One region of the Streptomyces sp. NPDC111656 genome, then DNA from elsewhere that is predicted to be linked to it. Evidence: riboswitches for the same ligand, from Rfam matches in the RefSeq annotation. Region 1 holds a riboswitch; each other region holds the start of a gene.
The links. A riboswitch is a leader RNA that binds a small molecule or an ion and turns the genes downstream of it on or off. The one in region 1 is predicted to bind S-adenosylmethionine.

Region 2: another riboswitch for S-adenosylmethionine. It lies ahead of ACZ7M3_RS18440 (aminotransferase class V-fold PLP-dependent enzyme); the one in region 1 lies ahead of thrC (threonine synthase).
Region 3: another riboswitch for S-adenosylmethionine. It lies ahead of ACZ7M3_RS32905 (putative leader peptide); the one in region 1 lies ahead of thrC (threonine synthase).

Annotation. Positions count from the first base shown of each region.
Region 1 covers NZ_JBVKCA010000010.1:189,223-194,419, reverse strand. Annotated here, with positions in the region: gene ACZ7M3_RS28475 (alpha,alpha-trehalose-phosphate synthase (UDP-forming)) at 1-353, opposite strand, end outside; gene ACZ7M3_RS28470 (glucosyl-3-phosphoglycerate synthase) at 493-1,437, opposite strand; SAM riboswitch class I at 1,617-1,763, shown strand; gene thrC (threonine synthase) at 1,781-3,109, shown strand; gene ACZ7M3_RS28460 (MoaD/ThiS family protein) at 3,224-3,499, shown strand; gene ACZ7M3_RS28455 (cold-shock protein) at 3,960-4,166, shown strand; gene groL (chaperonin GroEL) at 4,522-5,197, shown strand, end outside.
Region 2 covers NZ_JBVKCA010000005.1:488,286-493,482, forward strand. Annotated here, with positions in the region: gene ACZ7M3_RS18435 (Lrp/AsnC family transcriptional regulator) at 1-95, shown strand, start outside; gene ACZ7M3_RS18440 (aminotransferase class V-fold PLP-dependent enzyme) at 168-1,544, opposite strand; SAM riboswitch class IV at 1,738-1,854, opposite strand; gene trpD (anthranilate phosphoribosyltransferase) at 2,032-3,096, opposite strand; gene qcrB (cytochrome bc1 complex cytochrome b subunit) at 3,252-4,892, opposite strand; gene qcrA (cytochrome bc1 complex Rieske iron-sulfur subunit) at 4,889-5,197, opposite strand, start outside.
Region 3 covers NZ_JBVKCA010000013.1:157,239-162,435, forward strand. Annotated here, with positions in the region: gene ACZ7M3_RS32895 (YceI family protein) at 68-583, shown strand; gene ACZ7M3_RS32900 (glutathione S-transferase C-terminal domain-containing protein) at 640-1,329, opposite strand; gene ACZ7M3_RS32905 (putative leader peptide) at 1,482-1,562, opposite strand; SAM riboswitch class IV at 1,593-1,739, opposite strand; gene ACZ7M3_RS32910 (amino acid ABC transporter permease) at 2,209-3,174, shown strand; gene ACZ7M3_RS32915 (amino acid ABC transporter ATP-binding protein) at 3,171-3,995, shown strand; gene ACZ7M3_RS32920 (ABC transporter substrate-binding protein) at 4,106-5,131, shown strand; gene ACZ7M3_RS32925 (GNAT family N-acetyltransferase) at 5,158-5,197, shown strand, end outside.

The sequences.
Region 1 (5,197 bases):
GCGTCGAAGACCGGCTCCAGCGGGGTCTGGTACAGCATGTGGTGGACGAACCACAGCACGGAGTTCGCGATGCCGTTGTACGCGTCCGCGTGCACGTCGGCGTCGATGTCCAGCATCCGTACGCCGTCCTCGGCGACCCCGCGCCGGACCGCCTCGCGGTCGCCGGCGCCGAGCGCCGAGCACACCCACAGGGCGCCCGCGTCCGGCCCGATCGCGGAGAGGCCCGAGACCAGCCCGCCGCCACCGCGCCTGGCGCGCAGCGAGCCGTCCTCCTGGACCTCGTAGGTGACCGGGCCGCGGTTGGAGGCGACGAGGATGTTGTGGGCGCCTTGCGTTGAAGCGGGGGAAGCCATGCCTCGAAACCTAGCCCGGCGTCGAAACGCTCAAACGTTCCCTTCAGCCGTATGCCGTCTGCGGGCCGGTGGGGGCTTGTCGCGCCCACGCGGCGGAGCCGCATATGTGTCACAGCCCCGCGCCCCTGACGGGGTGCTTCTACGCCGCCCTGCGTTTCTGGTACTCGGCGATTTCGACCATCGGGGGACGTTCCTCCGTGTCGACCGAGTAGGTACGCGGCTCGAAACCGTCCCCGCTCCGTTCGAACTGGGTGAGGGCCGGGCGGATCAGGTGGCCGCGGGCCAGCCGGAGCTGGGCCGTGCGGTAGATCGCGGCGGACATCCGGCCCAGCGCCTGCCCGTCCTGGTGGCGGTGCTTGCGCACGCCCACGTCGACCTGGGCGAGCGCGTCCAGGCCCACCAGGTGCAGGGCGTCGACCAGCATGCCCAGCTCGATCCCGTACCCGACGGGGAAGGGGAGCTGTTCGAGCAGCGAGCGGCGGGCCGCGTACTCCCCGCCGAGCGGCTGCACGAAGCCGGCCAGCTGCGGCCAGTGCATGTTGAGGAGGGGGCGGGCCATGAGTTCGGTGACCCGGCCGCCCTGCCCCGCCGCACCGCCGAGCGGACGGTCGTACATCGCCTTGACGAGGTCCACACCGGGCTCGGTGAGCAGCGGCCCCACGATCCCGGAGACGAAGTCCGAGGAGAACTCCTTCAGGTCCGCGTCGATGAAACAGACGATGTCCCCGCTCGTCACGAGGAGGGAACGCCACAGCACCTCGCCCTTGCCGGGCACGGTCGGGATGCGCGGCAGGATCTCGTCCCGGTGCACCACGCGCGCGCCCGCCGCGGCGGCCACCTGCGAGGTGCGGTCGGTCGAGCCCGAGTCGACGACGACGATCTCGTCGACGAGGGGCACCTGCTGCATCAGGTCGTGGCGGATGACGGCGACGATCTCGCCGACCGTCTCCTCCTCGTTCAGCGCAGGCAGGACGACGCTCACCGAGGAGCCCGTGGCCCGTTTGGCGGACATGAGTCTGTGGAGCGGGCGATCGGTCACGGACCAGGAGCGATTGCTCAGCCAGCGCTCAGTTTCCTTCAGCACAGTCTGCGGCTCCTCACTGTCTGATCACCCGGTGTCTCACGGTGTGATCCATCTCGCGGTTCGGACGACTATCTCAACTGTCCTGGCCTTCGGTTACAGTCTTGAACAACGCGGATGACCATCGCATGTCGTAGATCATTTGCGGACCACCGCACCACCCGCACGACACAACCGAATACCGCTCATCCAGAGGGGCAGAGGGATACGGCCCGATGAAGCCCCGGCAACCCTCCAGCTGGTCCTGTCACATTGATGTGGCGAGGCTCCCGGCTAGGGAAGGTGCCAAATCCGTCTCACGGCGAAGTGCGTCGTGAGGAAGATGAGGAGAAAGGGCCTCGCCTCCATGGCTGCGCAGACTGTTGCAAGTTCGACTGTTGCAAGCACCACGAACCCTGTCGCGGGCGACACCACCACCGTAGTCGGTGTGGATCTCGGACCCGCCGCCGCGCTTTCCTGCCGCGAGTGCGGGCACCGCGTGCCGCTCGGCCCGGTCTTCGCCTGCGAGGAGTGTTTCGGCCCGCTGGAGATCGCGTACGACTTCTCGGCCTACGAAACCGAAGAGCTCCGGGCGCGCATCGAAGCGGGCCCCGCGAACATCTGGCGTTATGCGCCGCTGCTGCCCGTCCCGGCCGACGTCGCCGACAAGCCGAACATCAACCCCGGCTGGACCAAGCTCGTCAAGGCCGACAACCTCGCCCGCGCGCTGGGCGTCGAGGCCGGCAAGCTCTTCGTCAAGGACGACTCCGGCAACCCGACGCACTCCTTCAAGGACCGCGTCGTCGCCCAGGCCATCGAAGCGGCCCGCGCCTTCAACTTCACCACCCTCTCCTGCTCCTCCACCGGCAACCTCGCCGGCGCCGTCGGCGCCGCCGCCGCCCGGGCCGGTTTCCGCTCCTGCGTGTTCATCCCGCACGACCTGGAGCAGGGCAAGGTCGTCATGGCCGCGATCTACGGCGGTGAGCTCGTCGGCATCGAGGGCAACTACGACGACGTGAACCGCTTCTGCTCCGAGCTGATCGGCGACCCGGCCGGCGAGGGCTGGGGCTTCGTCAACGTCAACCTGCGGCCGTACTACGCGGAGGGCTCCAAGACCCTGGCGTACGAGATCTGCGAGCAGCTGGGGTGGAAGCTCCCCGACCAGCTGGTGATCCCCATCGCCTCCGGCTCCCAGCTCACGAAGATCGACAAGGGTCTTCAGGAGCTGATCAAGCTCGGACTGGTCGAGGACAAGCCGTACAAGATCTTCGGTGCCCAGGCCGAGGGGTGCTCGCCGGTGTCCGTCGCCTACAAGGCGGGCCACGACGTCGTACGGCCCCAGAAGCCGAACACCATCGCCAAGTCGCTCGCCATCGGCAACCCGGCCGACGGGCCGTACGTGCTGGACATCGCGCGGCGTACGGGTGGGGCCGTGGAGGACGTGAACGACGATCAGGTCGTCGACGCGATCAAGTTGCTCGCGCGTACGGAGGGGATCTTCGCGGAGACGGCGGGTGGGGTGACCGTGGGTGTCACCAAGAAGCTGATCGAGAACGGGCTCCTCGACCCGAGTCTGACCACCGTCGTCCTGAACACCGGTGATGGTCTGAAGACGCTGGACGCGGTGGCGGGTACCGGGCTCACCGCGACGATCCGCCCCAGCCTTGAGTCCTTCAGGGAAGCTGGGCTCGCGTAAGCGTCGTTGTTCGTCTGCGGGCCGGTGGGCGCTGGTCGCGCCCACGCGGCGGAGCCGCATATTTAGCAACACCCCGCGCCCCTAAAAGCCCTTACCTGACCGGAGGTCACAAGAATGAGCGTTTCCGTCCGCATCCCCACCATCCTGCGCACCTACACCGGTGGTCAGGCCGAGGTGACGGCCGAGGGTGGGACCCTCGGTGAGGTCATCGCGGATCTGGAGAAGAACCACACGGGTATCGCCGCGCGCGTCCTGGACGACCAGGGCAAGCTGCGCCGGTTCGTCAACGTCTACGTGAACGACGACGACGTCCGCTTCGAGCAGGGTCTGGAGACGGCGACGCCGGACGGCGTGGGCGTCTCGATCATCCCCGCCGTCGCCGGTGGCTGACCTCCTCGCGTGCCGTTACCCAGGGTGAGATAGTTACCCTTGGTAATGCCAATTACCGAGAGTTCATCGAATTGCCCCCTCCGTGAGAGAAGCGGAGGGGGCAATTCTGTATGGTTGAGCGGGGTACAGTTGGGGAACCGGCTCCACTTTGCATGCCGGGCGCATATGAGTTCGCGCCCGAAGTCCGACAAGAAGTAGCCAAAGTGTCCCGCGCTTTTGAGCCTTATACGGCTTTTATGGGGCCCGACTTGCCCTGAATCTTCGCAAATTCTCCCTATATTCCCGATCAGCCGTGCCCGGAATTCTCGTCCGATTGACCTGTTGCAGACGGCAGTTGGACAGATACATTCAGCCGCGGTCGACGCGTTCCGGCGCACACCCCCAACCGTTGGGGGGTGAGGTCTGACCCGGGTCCGCGAAGTGCGGTCCTGTGCAAGGGCCAGTAATAGGGGAGTTAGGCATGGCTCAGGGCACCGTCAAGTGGTTCAACGCGGAGAAGGGGTACGGCTTCATCGCGGTCGACGGTGGTGCGGATGTATTCGTCCACTACAGCGCGATTCAGATGGACGGCTACCGCACCCTGGAAGAGGGTCAGCGGGTCGATTTCGAGATCTCGCAGGGCCAGAAAGGGCCGCAGGCGGACATGGTCCGGCTCGCGACCAGCTGAAGCACGCGCCGACTGACTGTTCGACGTGACGAAGGGCTCGTATCCCATGGGGTACGAGCCCTTCGGTCTGTCCGTGCACTGTCATGACGCCGTCGTGGGTCCGCTCGCGCACCGGCGCGACGCGCGGGTTGCGCGCCCCTTCTCACCTGCGGATCAAGGGAAGGCGCTTGCACTCGGCAGGGGCGAGTGCTAATCATTGGCGTTAGCACTCTGAAGGTGAGAGTGATAACGAAGGACCGGGTCGGTGAGGCCCGCAGGCCAGGTGGTGCAAGGAACCACGGGGCAGGCAGGCCGTCCGTCGCGGGCGCCAGCGCGGTCCGGAGCAATCCACCCCAGTCCGGGAGGACCACTTCACATGGCCAAGATCATCGCGTTCGACGAGGAGGCACGGCGCGGTCTCGAGCGCGGGATGAACCAGCTCGCCGACGCCGTCAAGGTCACCCTTGGCCCCAAGGGCCGCAACGTCGTCCTCGAGAAGAAGTGGGGCGCCCCCACGATCACCAACGATGGTGTTTCCATCGCCAAGGAGATCGAGCTCGAGGACCCGTACGAGAAGATCGGCGCCGAGCTGGTCAAGGAAGTCGCCAAGAAGACGGACGACGTCGCCGGTGACGGTACGACGACGGCGACCGTTCTCGCCCAGGCGCTCGTCCGCGAGGGCCTGCGCAACGTAGCCGCCGGCGCCAACCCGATGGCTCTCAAGCGTGGTATCGAGAAGGCCGTCGAGGCCGTCTCCGGTGCCCTTCTTGAGCAGGCCAAGGATGTCGAGACCAAGGAGCAGATCGCTTCCACGGCCTCCATCTCCGCCGCCGACACCCAGATCGGCGAGCTCATCGCCGAGGCGATGGACAAGGTCGGCAAGGAAGGCGTCATCACCGTCGAGGAGTCCCAGACCTTCGGTCTGGAGCTTGAGCTCACCGAGGGTATGCGCTTCGACAAGGGCTACATCTCGGCGTACTTCGCCACCGACATGGAGCGTATGGAGGCCGTCCTCGACGACCCGTACATCCTGATCGCCAACTCCAAGATCT
Region 2 (5,197 bases), on a different contig from region 1:
TCCCCGGCGTCGAGGGGACGGACACCCACGTCGCGTTCCGCACGTACTCCCAGCACGACCTGGAGGCGGCGTTCGCCATCGGCCTCGACAGCTAGGCACAGCCGCGCGGACCCTTTGGGGATGTGGGGGCGGAGCCCCCACGCGCCCCCACGCACCCCGAGCCGATCTCAGACCGCCGGAACGCAGCGGCCGTCCTCCGTGCGGTAGTTCCACTTCGCCCCGTCCCGCACCAGTTCCTTGACCGCGCGCACGAACCGCTCCACATGCTCGTCGGGCGTACCGGCCCCGAAGCTGACGCGGATCGCGTTGAGGGACTTCTCCCCGGGCGCGGCCTCGGGCGCCCCGCACTCCCCCTGCGTCTGCGGATCGCTGCCGAGCAGCGTCCGCAGCAACGGGTGGGCACAGAAGAGACCGTCCCGCACCCCGATCCCGTACTCGGCGGACAGCGCGGCCGCGAAGTGCGAGCTGTTCCAGCCCTCGACGACGAACGAGATGACGCCGACGCGCGGGGCGTCGTCGCCGAAGAGCGACAGGACGCGGACCTCGGGCACCTCGGCCAGACCGGCGCGGACGGCCCCGATCAGCTGCTCCTCGCGGGCGACGAGCGTGTCGAAACCGGCCTCGGTCAGCGCCTTGCAGGCGGAGGCGATGGAGTAGGCGCCGATCACGTTCGGCGAACCGGCCTCGTGCCGGGCCGCACTCCCGTGCCACTCCACGTCCACACCGCCGTCCACCCGCCGCGTGACCTTGCGGCTGGCGCCGCCGCCCGCGAGATACGGCTCGGCCTCGCGCAGCCAGTCGGCGCGGCCCGCGAGCACTCCGGAGCCGAACGGCGCGTACAGCTTGTGCCCGGAGAAGGCGACCCAGTCGACGTCGAGGTCCCGCACCGACACCGGGTGGTGCGGGGCGAGCTGGGCGGCGTCCAGGACGATCCGGGCACCGTGCGCGTGGGCGGCGGCGGCCAGCTCGCGCACCGGCCACAGCTCGCCGGTGACGTTCGAGGCGCCGGTGACGCAGACCAGAGCCGGGCCGTGGCCCCCTTCGGTGGACGCCGTGCGGGCGGCGAGGGCCCGCTCCAGGGCCGTGACGGCCTCCTGCGGGGTGCGGGGCGCGTTGAGGTAGGTGACGTGGGCGTCCTTCCACGGCAGCAGCGAGGCGTGGTGTTCCGTCTCGAAGACGAACACCTGGCAGTCGGCCGGAAGCGTGGCGGCGAGCAGGTTGAGGGAGTCGGTGGTGGAGCGGGTGAAGACGACCTGGTCGTCGCCCCGGCAGTCGAGGAACTCCGCGACGGTCCTGCGGGCGTTCTCGAAGAGGTCGGTGGACAGCTGGGAGAGGTACCCGGCGCCGCGGTGCACGCTGCCGTAGTACGGGGCGTACGCGGCGACGTCGTCCCACACCCGCTGGAGGGCGGGGGCGCTGGCGGCGTAGTCGAGCGCGGCGTAGGTGACCTCACCGCCGGTCACGAGCGGGACGGTGACGTCTCGGCCCAGAACGGGCAAAGGGGCACAAAGGGTCTGGTCGGCGGCAGCGGTGGAGACAGACATGGCGAGCTCCTGTGAGAGGCAGGCGGAATCGCTGCGCGGGCCGGGTGCACGGGGGTATCGCTGTGCACCCGCGCGGCTCGGCGCAGGGAGAAAAGGCAAAAGGGGTGTGCGGAGGCGGGGCTCTACGCCCTATCGCATTCGCTTGCTCACAGAAGGCTCCCTCGAACGACCAGGACCCCTGGGATTCTCGAGGGGTCCGCGCTTGCCGTAGACCTCGCTGCCTACGGCCTGGTCTTCACCCGGGGCACCCCGCCACGGACGGAGGGTTGCCGGACAGCCGGCCGGGGCCTGATGGCTGTCGCTCATGACCTGATACGGCATCCTGCCACAAGATCTTCCCCCCGCAACCCCGCTGTCCGCATACCGGGACGTCGAGCGGGAGCGGCACCCGGACCCCCAAAAAAGATCGCGCAGTTCCCCGCGCCCCTTTTGGGGGCGCGGGGAACCGCGCGGGCAACCCCCACCGGCCCGCGGACGAACAACCCGACTACGACTGGCTCGCAGCCACCCAGCGTTCCAGCGTCCGCTTCGCCGCCCCCGAGTCGATCGCCTGCGCCGCCTTCGCCATCCCGGCGCGGAGCTGGTCCGCGAGCGGCGCGTCGGTCGGGGACAGGGCGACGAGGGCCGCCGCGGAGTTCAGCAGCACAGCGTCCCGTACGGGCCCCGTCTCGCCGCCCAGCAGGCGACGGGCGACGTCCGCGTTGTAGGACGCGTCGGCGCCGCGCAGGGCCTCCACGGGGACGAGTTCGAGGCCGACGTCACGTGGGTCGAAGCGCTCCTCGGTGACCTTGCCGTCGCGGACGACCCAGACCCGGGACGTCGCGGTGGTGGTCAGCTCGTCCAGGCCGTCGTCGCCGCGGAAGACGAGCGAGGAGTTGCCGCGCTCGGCGAACACGCCCGCCACGATCGGCGCCATGCGCAGGTCCGCGACTCCGACGGCCTGCGCCTTCACCCGCGCCGGGTTCGTCAGCGGACCCAGCACGTTGAACGTGGTCCGGATCCCCAACTGCCCCCGCGCCGCGGCGACATGACGCAGCGCCGGGTGGAACTTCACCGCGAAGCAGAAGGTGATCCCGGCCTCCTCCGCGACCTCGGCCACCCGCTTCGTCGTCAGGTCCAGATTGACGCCGAGCTTCTCCAGGACGTCCGAGGCACCGGACGCGGAGGAAGCGGCCCGGTTGCCGTGCTTGACGACCTTGGCGCCGGTCCCGGCCACGACGATCGACGACATCGTGGAGATGTTCACCGTCTTCGCGCCGTCACCGCCCGTACCGACGATGTCGACGGTGTCCCCCGGCACCTCGATCACATTGGCGTGCTCGTACATCGTCCGGACCAGACCGGAGATCTCCTCGACCGTCTCACCCTTGGCCCGCAGCGCCACCGCGAACCCGGCGATCTGCGCGTCCGTCGCCTCGCCACTCATGATCCGGTCCATCGCCCAGGCCGTGTCGTCCGCGCTCTGGTCGCGGCCCTCGAGCAGGCCGTTCAGCACCACGGGCCAGGAACGGCCCGCCGCGGTGTTGCCTCCAGCGGGGTTCACAGCGCTCATAAGCCGCTCCTGGGTCCGTCGTCCCGGCAAAGGGACTCCTTGTGTAGATGGGAACACCCTATCCAGGCCCGGAGACGGCAAAGAGCCCCCGTCCAGGCAATGGACGGAGGCTCTCGCCGTGGCGATCAGTGAAGACCGGTCAACCGGTCGGAAGATCAGTGGTGGCCGTGGCCGCTCGTGATCTCCTTGTACTCCTCGACCGTGGGCTTGGGGATCTGGCTGTCCTCCCCGTAGAAGCCCTCGCTGAGCTTGGAACGCAGGCGCTCCGTGCCCTTCACCTTGCGCTCGACACCGTTCTCGTCGACCGTCGCGCCGATCTCGGCGGGCTGGTACTGCTCGTGCGCGGTGAGCGTGTGCAGGGCGTCCTGACTGAGCGGCTCGTGCACCTCGATGAACTCACCGTGAGGCAGGCGCTTGATGATGCCCGACTCGCGGCCGTGCAGCACCTTGTCCTTGTCGCGGCGCTGGAGGCCGAGGCAGACCCGCTTGGTGATGACGAACACGATGACCGGCACGACGAAGAAGCCGATGCGCACGAACCAGGTGATCGAGTTGATCGACAGGTGGAAGTGCGTGGCCCAGATGTCGTTGCCACCACCGACGAGCAGGACGAAGTACCAGCTGATCCAGGCGGCACCGAACGCGGTCCGGGTCGGGACGTTGCGCGGGCGGTCCAGGATGTGGTGCTCACGCTTGTCGCCGGTGACCCAGGACTCGATGAACGGGTAGACCGCGATCGCGACCAGGACCAGCGGGAAGATCACCAGCGGGATGAACACGCCCAGCACGAGCGTGTGACCCCAGACGTTGATCTCCCAGCCCGGCATGACACGGATCAGGCCCTCGGAGAAGCCCATGTACCAGTCGGGCTGGGCGCCCGTGGACACCATGTCCGGACGGTAGGGGCCCATGGTCCAGATCGGGTTGATCGAGGCGATCGCCGAGATGGCCGCGATGACACCGAAGACCAGGAAGAAGAAGCCTCCGGCCTTGGCCATGTAGACCGGCAGCAGCGGCATGCCGACGACGTTGTTGTTCGTCTTTCCGGGGCCCGCGAACTGCGTGTGCTTGTGGTAGAAGACCAGGATCAGGTGGCCGACCACCAGGCCGAGCATGATGCCCGGCAGCAGCAGGATGTGGACCGAGTAGAACCGCGCGACGAAGTCGCCGCCCGGGAACTGGCCGCCGAAGAGGAAGAACGCCAGGTACGTGCCGACGATCGGCACGGACAGGACCGCGCCCTCCATGAAGCGGACACCGGTGCCGGAGAGCAGGTCGTCCGGGAGCGAGTAACCGGTGAAGCCGGTGAACATGCCCAGGACGAACAGCAGGAAGCCGAACAGCCAGTTGACCTCACGCGGCTTGCGGAACGCACCCGTGAAGAACACGCGCATCATGTGCACGAACATGCCGGCGAGGAAGACCAGCGCCGCCCAGTGGTGGATCTGCCGGACCAGCAGACCACCGCGCACCTCGAAGGAGATGTGCATGGTCGAGTTGAACGCCTCGGACATCAGCTGTCCCTGCAGGGGGACGTAGCTGCCGTGGTACGTGACCTCGTTCATCGACGGGTGGAAGAACAGCGTCAGGTACACACCCGTGAGGATGATGATGATGAAGCTGTAGAGGCAGATCTCACCCAACATGAACGACCAGTGGTCGGGGAAGATCTTGCGCATGTTGGACTTGGCCAGGGAGTAGATCCCGAGCCGTCCATCGGCCCAGTCGGCTACTTTCTCGCCGGCCGGGGCCTTCTCGCGCGAGGGGCGCGAGTCGGAGGTGGTGGTAGTGCTCATCCGCGCTCCCAGAAGGCAGGACCGACGGGCTCTTCGAAGTCGCCGAGCGCTTCGAGGTAGCCCTGTTCGTTCACACCGATGCGCAGCTGCGGCAGGGCGTGACCGGCCGGGCCGAAGATCACTCGGGCACCGTCGGAGAGGTCGAAGGTGGACTGGTGGCAGGGGCAGAGCACGTGGTGCGTCTGCTGCTCGTACAGGGAGATCGGGCAACCGACGTGGGTGCAGATCTTCGAGTACGCCACGATGCCCTCGTGCGACCAGGCGAGCTCACGCTTGTCCTTGATGTTCTCCGGCTGGAGCCGGAC
Region 3 (5,197 bases), on a different contig from region 1:
CCGTGTGCCGCGCGCCCCGTGCGTCGCGCACCCCTGTGCACTGCCCGTAACCGTCTGGAGAACTCTCATGACCGTCGCCGTCGAAACCGGCCTGTGGCAGCTCGACCCCGCCCGTACCACCGTCGCCATCAAGCACAAGACGATGTGGGGCATGGTCACCGTGAAGGGCACCTTCACCGGAGTCGCCGGAGAGGGCGAGGTCCAGCCCGACGGGACCGCCCGCGGCACCATCACCCTGGATGTCGCGTCCCTGGACACGAAGAACGCCAAGCGGGACAAGCACCTCCGCTCCGCCGACCTCTTCGACGCCGACCGCCACCCCACGATCACCTTCGCCGTCCGCGACGCCGTCCTCGGTCAGGACGACACCGTGGAGATCAACGGGCAGCTGACCGTGCGCGGCATCAGCCGGCCGCAGCCCGTCACCGGCCGGGTGACCGGGGCGAGCGCCGACACGGTCACGCTCACCGCGGAGTTCACCGTGGACCGCGACCAGTTCGACATGGGCTGGAACCAGATGGGCATGATCCGCGGCCTGACGACCGTCACCGGCACGCTCGTCTTCACCCGCGCCAACGGCTGAGTCGACGCGGCGCCGGGGCCCGGGCCCTACGGCCCTACCGGCCCCGGCGTACGCGCTCAGCGCACCTTGCCGTGGAAGGCCGGGTGGGCGTCGAGCCGACGTACGTAGTCGCGGAGTCGACCGTAGGGGGAGAGGGACTCCGTCGGGCCGAGTTGGGTCAGAGCCACCCAGAGGTCGACGTCCGCGGCCGTCAGCTCGTCGCCCAACGCGTAGACGCGCGAGGCGAGTTGCCGGTCCAGCGACTGGAGTGCCGTCGTGCGCGCAAGCGGCGGCGCGGCGGGGGTGACGTCCCGGTCGAGGAGTTCGCGCAAGGCGTCGATGTCCGCGGCGAGGGCCGGTGGGTTCAGCCGGGGGAGGCGGGCGTCGCTCCGGCAGACCGGCAGCCCGGCGAGGTCACGCAGGATGTCCGGCGTGTGGTTGCTCACGATCCGTCCGCTCCAACGGTCGCACAGCGCGGGCGCGGTGAGCGGGCCGTCGTAGTGGTGCCAGGTGGCCTCGTACGCGCGGCGCAGTGCGGCGAACGCGTCGGGTGTCTCGGCGGGAAGCGTCAGCAGCGTGGTGGCGACCGAGTCGTGGAGACCGAGCAGCTCCAGGGTGACCGAGATGCGCAGCGAGCGCGGACAGCCCTCGGCGAGGTACAGCTGATAGCGGTGCGGCGCCGGGTAGAAACCGCCGGCCAGGCCGACGCCGATGCGGCTGCGGATGCGGTGGGGGCGAGGGGCGGCGAGCGAGACTGTCTTGGGCATGACTCTCCAGGCAACGTCGAAGCCCCCGCGGCCCGTTGGACGGCGGTGGCGGAACGGAGTGACTGCGCTGACGTACGGGCCGGTCCGGATCGTGGGACGTGCCTGACCGGACGGACCGCGTGGACCAGTACGCGCTGGACGGACCGCCTGGACTAGTACGCGCTGGAGACCCGCTGCAGATCGATGTGCAGGCGCCTGGTCAGACCGCTCGTGCTCCTCCTGGCCATTCCCATCGCTCCCGTGTCCGGGGCTCGCGAGAGGCGAGACCACGCTTGCCCCACCGCACCGGCGGGACCCGGTCGTCACCCGGGGCACCCCGTCGCGGTGGAAGGGTTGCCTGTCAGCGGGCCGGGGCCGATAACCGCGTCGAACGGGAGAAACCCGCACGACGGGCGCTGACAATCGTGACCGTCCCAGCCAGTCTCGGTGCGGTCCGCGGAGCAGTCAAGAAGGCATATGCGCGGTCTCACCACGTGGTCGTTCCGGCCGGGGCGCGTTGACATTCGTTTGGGGCCATGCCTAACTTACGCCGCATCGGACCGGATCGATTCCGGTGCGTTCGAGGCCCAGCGGGGCGGAATGGTGACGGTGAACGCGATGTACGCAGCTGACGGGACGACCGCTTCGCGGCGCCACGGCTGCCCCGCCGCCGCACTGTGTCGTAGCTCCCGCGGCGCCCGCTGTCTCTGTCAGGGCTGACCGCTTCCGCCTTCCGCGGCGTTGAACGTCCGCACGGCTCGACCTCCCTCGCCCGCCGCCCTGTCGGCGCGCAGTCGGTGAGCCTCTCCTCCCTCCATACCCCCTGACATCCGTCTGTCCCCGCGCGCACCGCCGTCGTACGGGCCGGCGGCGGTGTGTCCGCATTCGTTGGAGCCCTTTATGAGTGAATCCCTGGGCTCCGCCGTGCCGTTGAGCACGTCGGAGCCCCGCCCGGCAGCGGCACAGCGCGTGCTGCCCCTGCGCCACCCCGGCCGCTGGATCGCCTCGGCGATCGTGCTCGTCGTGGTCACCCAGATCGTCCACGGGCTGGCGACCAACCCCTTCTTCCAATGGGACCGGTTCCAGTACTGGTTCCTGCGTCCCACGATCCTCGACGGCCTGCTCATCACCCTCGAAGTGACGCTCTACAGCGCCGTGTTGGGCCTGCTCGTCGGCATCCTGCTCGCCCTGGCCCGACTCTCCGAAAGCCCCGTGCTGCGCGCGGTGAGCTGGGTCTACATCTGGCTGTTCCGCTCGGTGCCCCTCATTGTCGTCCTGCTCTTCCTCTACAACTTCAGCGCGCTCTACAAGACGCTGAGCCTCGGCGTCCCCTTCGGCCCCGCCTTCTTCACCTTCGACGAGTCCCGGCTCGCCACCGACATGGTCGTCGCGGTCGTCGGACTGAGCCTCAACGAGGCGGCGTACGCGGCGGAAGTGGTCCGCGGCGGCATCCTCTCCGTCGACCAGGGCCAGCACGAGGCGGCCTCCGCGCTCGGTCTGCCCAAGGGGTACCAGTTCACGAGGATCGTGTTCCCGCAGGCGCTGCGCTCCATCACCCCGAACTACGTCAACCAGCTGATCGGCCTGATCAAGGGCACCTCGCTGGTCTTCTACGTCTCGCTGCTCGACCTCTTCGGCTCGGTGCAGAGCATGGGCTCCACCTACCCCGGCGACATTGTGCCGCTGCTGCTGGTCGCCACCGCCTGGTACCTGATCCTCACGAGCGTCGTGTCCGTCGCCCAGTTCTACGTCGAGCGGTACTACTCGCGGGGCGCGCTGCGCTCCCTCCCGCCGACCCCGTTGCAGAAGGTCCGCACCGGTCTGCGTGACCTGCGGGCCCGGGTCCGCAAGGAGGCGGCGATATGACCGGCGAGACGCTCGAGATCCGACCGGCCGCCGTCGAGGTGCGCGATGTGCACAAGTGGTACGGCGCCCAACGCGTGCTGAACGGAGTGGAGTTGACGGTGCGGCCCGGAGAGGTCACCGTGATCCTCGGCCCGTCCGGCTCCGGCAAGTCCACCCTCCTCAGGGTGATCAACCACCTGGAGAAGCCCGAGATCGGCCATGTCAGCCTGAACGGCGAGCTCATCGGCGTACGCCGGCACGGCAAGCGCAGCGCGATGGGGGTCCCCCCGGCCGAAGGCTGGGGGAGGCTCAAGGAGCTGACCGAGCGGGCGATCCTGGCCCAGCGCGGCCGGATCGGGTTCGTCTTCCAGAACTTCAACCTGTTCCCGCACCTGACGGTGCTGGACAACGTGGCGGCCGCGCCGGTGGCGACCCGACGGCTGAAGCGGCCCGAGGCCAGGGAGCTCGCGCGCACCCTCCTCGACCGCGTGGGTCTGGCCGACAAGGCCGACGCCTATCCACGCCAGTTGTCGGGCGGCCAGCAGCAGCGGGTCGCCATCGCCCGCGCCCTCGCGCTGCGGCCCGGAGTCATCCTCTTCGACGAGCCGACCTCCGCCCTCGACCCCGAGCTGGTCGGCGAGGTACTCGCCGTCATCAAGGACCTGGCCACCAGCGGCACCACGCTCGTCATCGTGACCCACGAGATCGGCTTCGCCCGCGAGGTGGCCGACCGGATCGTCTTCCTCGACGAGGGTCGCGTCGTCGAACAGGGCTCGCCCACCGAGGTGTTGGACCACCCGACGCACGAGCGGACCAGGGACTTCCTGAGCAAGGTCCTCTGAACCTCCCGCCCTCACCGCACCTTCCCTCACCGCACCTTCACCCCTCACGCCTTCTCTCACCGCGCCTTACCCACCACACGGTTCATCACGAGCATCGGACAAGGACAGCCATGCGCACCCTCACCCTCCGCAGCAGACTCCTCCGTGGCCTCACCGCCTCCACCGCCGTCGCCGCTCTCGCCGCCGGACTCGCCGCCTGCGGGGGCGAGAGCGACGCCGCCACCACCTCCGACAGCGCGGCCGCCGGCACCGTCACCGTGGGCGCGCTCTCCAACGGCGCCGCACAGCAGACCGACCTCAAGGTGTCCGAGGTCAAGTCCATCAGCGCCGAGCTGCCCAAGTCCGTCGCCAAGAGCGGCAAACTGGTCGTCGGCGTCGGCGCACTGCCCGCCGGGTTCCCGCCGCTGGCGTACGTCGGCCAGGACCAGAAGACCCTCACCGGTGCCGAACCCGACCTCGGCCGACTGGTCGCCGCGGTCCTCGGACTGAAGGCGGAGGTGAAGAACTCGACCTGGGAGAACCTGTTCGTCGGCATCGACAGCGGCAAGGTCGACGTCGCCTTCACGAACGTCACGGACACCGAGGAACGCAAGAAGAAGTACGAGTTCGCCTCCTACCGGCAGGACAACCTCGCCTTCGAGGTGCCGAAGAAGAGCACCTGGAACTTCGCCGGCGACTACGAGAACCTGGCCGGCAAGACCGTCTCCGTGGGCGCCGGAACCAACCAGGAGAAGCTCCTGCTGGAGTGGAAGGCGAAGCTCGCGAAGGAGGGCAAGAAGCTCACCGTCAAGTACTTCCAGGACAACAACAGCGTCTATCTGGCGCTGTCCAGCGGGAAGATCGACGCCTACTTCGGACCCAACCCCGGTATCTCGTACCACATCACCCAGACGGCGAAGACGCCCAACCCGACCCGTAACGCGGGCAAGTTCTCCGGCGCGGGCGCGACCCTCCAGGGCCTGATCGCGGCCACCGCGAAGAAGGACAGCGGGCTGGCCAAGCCGGTCGCCGACGCGATCAACCACCTCATCAAGGACGGTCGGTACGCCAAGTGGCTCGCCGCCTGGAACCTCTCCAACGAGGCCGTCAGTACCTCGCGGATCAACCCGCCCGGCCTCCCGCTCGACAACTCCTGACCGCTTTCCGGAGGTCCGACACCACCATGTCCACCGTTGCCCGACCGACCCCGCCGCAGAGCACGG